Regions from separate parts of the Neobacillus sp. Fa239 genome, predicted to be linked through region 2. Evidence: predicted binding sites of a transcription regulator. Region 2 holds the regulator's gene; the other holds the start of a gene.
The links. The regulator Rex, encoded in region 2, represses fermentation and respiration genes when NADH is low (regulators of the CRP and FNR family bind a similar motif). The targets are predictions, from matches to a motif close to TTGTGAAATATTTCACAA.
Positions count from the first base shown of each region.

Region 1: the regulator Rex is predicted to act here: its motif matches at 1,616-1,633, upstream of pflB (formate C-acetyltransferase).

Region 1 is NZ_AP041611.1:3,688,254-3,691,458, forward strand. It holds gene mprF (bifunctional lysylphosphatidylglycerol flippase/synthetase MprF) at 1-719, opposite strand, end outside; gene ACZ5XR_RS18010 (cupredoxin domain-containing protein) at 938-1,390, shown strand; gene pflB (formate C-acetyltransferase) at 1,710-3,205, shown strand, end outside.
Region 2 is NZ_AP041611.1:9,403-12,607, forward strand. It holds gene ACZ5XR_RS00050 (ABC-F family ATP-binding cassette domain-containing protein) at 1-854, opposite strand, end outside; gene moaC (cyclic pyranopterin monophosphate synthase MoaC) at 1,027-1,512, shown strand; gene ACZ5XR_RS00060 (redox-sensing transcriptional repressor Rex) at 1,548-2,204, shown strand; gene ACZ5XR_RS00065 (YhbD family protein) at 2,324-2,947, shown strand; gene ACZ5XR_RS00070 (cytoplasmic protein) at 2,960-3,205, shown strand, end outside.

The sequences.
Region 1 (3,205 bases), 2.0 Mb from region 2:
GCGGCAATGATATAAACAGGGAACAGAATATGAATGGAGATTGGAATTCCAATTAGTTTCGTTAATATCCAGATAGCAAAGAAAACGGCAAACCATTCCACAATCGAAACGAAAACAAGCTTAATCGATGCTTCAACGGAAATCAAAGAATTGTGGTCCCTTTTCCTTTTAAGAAAATGGATGAACAAAAATACCGGTGTAAAAAAGCTCACCGCAAGAACCGCAAAAAAAAGCCACCGGGTATCAGCGAACAGCGGAAAATTATAATATCCGATTACCACAATCCAAGAGAGGACAGAAATTCCTGTTAAGTAAAAAAACGAAACGGAAGCTATTCCGCCTACTAACTTTCGTTTATCATTTTCTAAGCTATTGAAAAAGTAGGTTCTTAACATTGCACCAATGATACCGCCAAAGCCGATTAAACTTGAAAAGGCATTGGCAATAAACGACTGCTCTAACAATTCCTTTTTAGGCACCCGCAATTTCAGTATTTGAACAAGAATGACATCATAAAGCATCATTGGGAGTACTGCAGAAAAAGTAACAGCCAAAATCAGGAGCAAGATACCTATATTAAGTCGGTTCAATTCGTTTTGAAGTAAGTGGACATTTACATTGCCAGTAAATTTTTTTATTTCGACAATCGCAAAAATCAGTAAAAAAAGTGGAAATATAAATTTCGCTATTTGAAGTAATTTTTCTTTTTTGATCCCCAACAAGATAACCACCCATTATTTTCTCTACTTATCTTAATATAAACTTTTCAACAGGAAAAACAAAGAAAATAATTCCTTTTTATTTGAATAGTCCTCATGCTGTATCCCTATTCTTGACAGATTGCCCTATCCTAAAACAGTTAAAATAAAAGACAAGTTTTCTCCCCCTATCTGCATAAACATAAAATAGGACAAATATATCAGAGGGGGTTATGGAAATGAAATTTTTCGTCATAAAAAAAGAAACACTTTTATTTTATTTAGCAGTCGGTTTCACACTGGTTACCATTTCAGCCTGGTTCATGCTGAGAGCTGCTGATACGGCCGTGTTTAATCAGCAAGCGAATAGTAATATTCGCGAAATTCACATGGTCACAGTCGAATATAAAAGTAAAATGAAGGATGGAAAAGAAATTGAAGCTTATCGATGGGACCCGGGAACCATTCATTTAGAAAAAGGGGAAAAGGTAAAGCTTTTTATTAATGGAATCAATGGAAATGAGCATCCTTTTTATATAGAAGGTACGAAGATAAAAGGCACAGTTAAAAAAGGAGAAGAAACGGTCGTTCCTCTTCAATTTGATCAAGAAGGAACCTATCGATTAATTTGCGAGGCCCACCCTGACCGGGCGCATAATGGACCAATGATCGCTGATATCGTAGTAGATTAGAGGATGACCCAAAGTCATCCTTTTTCAATGGGAAAAGGAATCTGTTTCACTGGTTAAATAATATAAATACCTTGTTATTATTGTTTTTCGCCTATATAACAGTTTTTGTATTGTGTGTTTTTTATATAATACAGATTTATACCTAATCCAAATTCGTTCACAAGAAGTTCAATAAATCGTTAAAAAAACCTTTAAAATATGTATTTCACAATATCTTAACAATTTATGTGAAAATTTTCACATTCGAGCTGTTATACTAATTGTGAGATATAGATCCATAATCTGTTATATTTTCAATTTTTAATAGGGGTGAATAATCATGGAACAATGGAAAGGTTTTAACAATGGTATTTGGAAACATGAAGTTAACGTAAGAGATTTTATTTTGAAAAACTTTACTCCTTATACAGGCGACGATGCATTCTTAGAAGGACCAACTGAAGGAACAAACAAACTTTGGGAACAAGTCATAGAACTAACCAAACAGGAGCGTGAACATGGCGGTGTCCTTGAGATGGATACCGAAACGGTTTCAACAATCACTTCGCATGGACCAGGCTATCTTGACGAAGAACTTGAGAAAGTCGTCGGGGTTCAAACCGACAAACCCTTTAACCGTTCCCTTCAGCCTTACGGCGGGATTCGAATGGCGAAACAGGCTTGCGAGGCTTATGGTTATGAGTTAAATCAGGAAATTGAAAGAATTTTTACAGAAATTCGCAAAACTCATAACCAAGGAGTTTTTGATGTTTATACCGATGAAATGAGGCTTGCAAGAAAAGCTGCCATTATTACCGGTCTTCCTGATGCCTATGGACGAGGACGTATTATCGGAGATTACCGACGCGTTGCCTTATATGGTGTCGATTTCTTAATGAAAGAAAAACAAAAAGATTACAATAATACCAGCCAAGTAATGTCAGAAGATGTCATGAGGTTACGCGAAGAACTCTCTGAGCAATATCGTGCATTAAAAGAACTGAAAGAAATGGCAAACAGCTACGGCTTCGATATTTCTCAACCGGCGAAAAATGCTGCTGAAGCCTTCCAATGGGTATATTTTGGTTACTTAGCTGCGATTAAAGAGCAAAACGGTGCTGCCATGAGTCTTGGACGTGTTTCTTCTTTTCTTGATATATATGTTGAAAGAGATTGGCAGAATGGTATATTAACAGAAACTGAAGCACAAGAATTAGTCGACCATTTTGTAATGAAGCTCAGACTTGTTAAATTTGCCCGTACACCAGATTATAATGAATTATTCAGCGGCGACCCTACTTGGGTTACAGAATCAATCGGCGGGATGACACAGGACGGACGTTCATTAGTAACGAAGAACTCTTTCCGTTTCCTTCATACCTTAGACAACTTGGGCCCTGCACCTGAGCCAAACTTAACTGTTCTATGGTCAACAATGCTTCCTGAAAACTTTAAAAAGTACTGTGCGAAAATGTCGATTAAAACCAGTTCCATCCAATACGAAAATGACGATATCATGCGTCCGGAATATGGTGATGACTATGGGATTGCCTGCTGTGTTTCTGCGATGGAAATTGGAAAGCAAATGCAGTTCTTCGGGGCTCGTGCTAATCTTGCAAAAGCACTTCTTTATGCGATTAACGGCGGGATCGATGAAAAACTAAAAATTCAGGTCGGCCCACAGTATCAACCAATACAATCTGAAGTATTAGATTACAAGGAAGTAATGCAAAAATTCGACCAAATGATGGAATGGCTTGCAGGTCTTTATATCAATACATTGAATGTCATCCATTATATGCATGATAAATACAGCTATGAAAGAATTGAAATGGC
Region 2 (3,205 bases):
TTCGTCGTTGAAGCACGGGCAAGGTTCCGGGCGATAAAGTCTTGCAGACTCGCAACCTCTTGCTGCTGCTTTTCATATAGCTTCATATCCCGTTCGTAATTGACTGCTTTTTGATCCAGGTAGGAACTATAGTTTCCAATGAATTTTTGAATTTGTCTGCGGGAAACCTCGTAAACCTGCGTCACCACTTTATCTAAAAAATAGCGGTCATGGGAAACAATTAAAATTGCTCCATCATAACCTTGCAGATATTGCTCAAGCCAAGTTAAGGTGTCGATATCAAGATGGTTTGTCGGTTCGTCTAAAATTAGGATATCAGGCTTTGTTAACAGAAGCTTTCCTAAGGCCAGACGGGTTTTTTGACCACCGCTTAAACTGGATATCATGAGCGAGCTGTTCGAAAAATTTAATCCATGTAAGACAGAGCGGATATCAGCTTCATATTGATATCCTCCCTGTTCTTTGAATTTTACTTGGAGCTGGTCATATTCCTTTAATATTCTATCGTAGCTGCTAATTTCCGGGTCCGCCATTTGTTCTTCAAGCCTCCGAAGCGATTTTTCCATCGCTCTAAGGTCTTCAAACACGGTCAACATTTCATCCCAAATCGACAAATTCGATTCTAATCCGGTATTTTGGGCCAGATAGCCGATTGTTACATCTTTCGGCTTGATGATCTCACCGCTGTCGTGCGATATGAATCCGGCAATCATTTTCAAAAGGGTGGATTTTCCGGCACCGTTCCTTCCTACAAGGGCAACGCGGTCCCGGGTTTGTAATTCAAGTTTTATATTCGATAAAATAAGGTCAGCGCCATAATATTTTGCTAGTTGATTAACCTGTAATAAAATCATTCTATTCACCTCTATTACTTAAAAATAGTGTACCTTATTCCCCTTATATCGGCAATAAGTGCGATAATTCGACTAGGGAATAAGAAATTACTGTAAATTTGTCTTAATTCGCTCAAAGTTTCACACACATGAACGAAAAAATAGTGTATGATTTGATAGGAGGATTTTTTTTATGGCTGAATTTACTCATTTTAATGAAGAGGGCAGGGCGAAAATGGTTGATGTAAGTGATAAGCCGGAAACGGCACGTACAGCATTGGCCCATTCAAGCATCACTGTCAATAAAGAAATTTATGATAGAATTACGAATAATCAAATGAAAAAAGGCGATGTTTTAGCCGTTGCTCAGGTAGCAGCCGTTATGGCCGCGAAAAAAACATGGGATTTGATTCCGATGTGCCATCCCATTCCTTTGACAGGTATTAATGTCTCATTCTCTTGGAGCAGGGACCAAGAGGAGCTGTATAAGTTAAACATTGAGGCTGTTGTGAAAACAAAGGGCAGTACCGGTGTGGAAATGGAAGCGCTATCAGCTGCGACTGTATGTGCGTTAACCGTTTATGATATGTGTAAAGCAGTGGATAAAGGCATGGTGATCGGCCCGACTTATCTAGTAGAGAAAACGGGCGGTAAACATGGTGATTTTAAAAGGAATTAAAGGATACAAATCCATTCATGGGGGTGTAGGAGAACATGACGAATGATACAATGAAAATTCCACAGGCGACAGCAAAACGACTTCCATTATATTATCGATTTTTACAAAATCTGAGTGCTTCCGGGAAACAAAGAGTTTCATCAGCGGAATTAAGCGAGGCAGTGAAAGTAGACTCGGCAACGATTCGCAGGGATTTTTCGTATTTCGGGGCTTTAGGAAAAAAAGGGTACGGGTATAATGTCAACTACCTGTTAACCTTTTTTCGGAAAACACTCGATCAAGATGAATTAACAAAGGTAGCGTTAATTGGTGTAGGTAATCTTGGTACAGCATTTTTAAATTATAATTTTTTAAAAAATAATAATACGAAGATTCAGTGCGCCTTTGATGTCGACCCAAATAAAATGGGCACAACGATTGGGGATGTGCCAGTCTACCACATGGATGATTTAGAAGAGCAAATCATGAAAGAACAGATTCAAGTGGCGATTCTGACCGTTCCTGCTCCAGTGGCCCAAATGATTACCGATAAGCTTGTCAAAGCCAATGTCAAAGCGATCTTGAATTTTACTCCTGCAAGGTTAAATGTCCCATCATCCATTAGAGTTCATCACATTGACTTGGCAGTGGAGCTGCAATCGCTCGTTTATTTTTTAAAGCATTATCCGACAATAGAAATGGATGAATTGTAAAGAAAGAGGCCTTTCTACGAAAAGTAGAAAGGCTTTTTTTATTGATTAAGGGATTTTATTCCTGTCTTTACAACGTAACAGTGTTATGTTACATTGATTTTATGAAAGGGGTTATCAATATGAGCGAGGAGTTAATATCGAAAAAGGAATTATTAGATTTGGCCGGAATATCATATGGACAGTTATATAGATGGAAACGAAAGGATCTAATCCCTGAGGAGTGGTTTGTTCGGAAATCGACCTTTACCGGCCAAGAAACTTTTTTTCCAAAAGAAAAGATGTTAGATCGAATTAATAAAATTCAAACGATGAAAGAAAACTTATCCTTGGATGAGCTGGCAAACATGTTTTCCCCAAGCGTAACCGACTTAAATTTATCGAAGGATGAATTAATAAAACGTAACATTGTTTCGACAACAGTCGCCAATTTTTATTTAGAGCAGGAAAAAGGCAGTTTGAATTTCAATTTTTCAAGAATGCTTGAATTATTTGTTCTAGAAAAGCTTCTACAATCAGGGGAAATCAATTTGGATGAGGGGACCATGCTGCTGCAGCTGCTCATTGATCATCGTCAGGAGCTTAAGCAAAAAAGCGGAGAATTGGTGATTACGAGAAAGCTGGGTGTCTCTTCTTGTCTTTTATTGCTAAACGCAGAGGGTTTCCATTTAGAGCGGGGAACAAAAATGGTTGCTCAGCTTTCTCTGATGGCGTGTATCGAAGAAATTAAATCGAAATTACTATAAAGGAGAATGAAAATGGAAGTAAAAAATAGAGGAGATCTGGTTATTAATGGAATAGGGGCCTCGAACGGCGGACAATTCCATGATGTAACGTTAAACGGAAGAGGAACAATCAATAGTGATGTTGAATGCAGCCTATTTGATTGCAATGGTTCAGGGGTCATCAAGGGGAATGTAAAGTCAGAAAAGATGAAGATCAATGGTAATGCAAAGTTCCATGCGAGTATCGAAAGTCAGAAGATGACTGTGGATGGGTCGGCT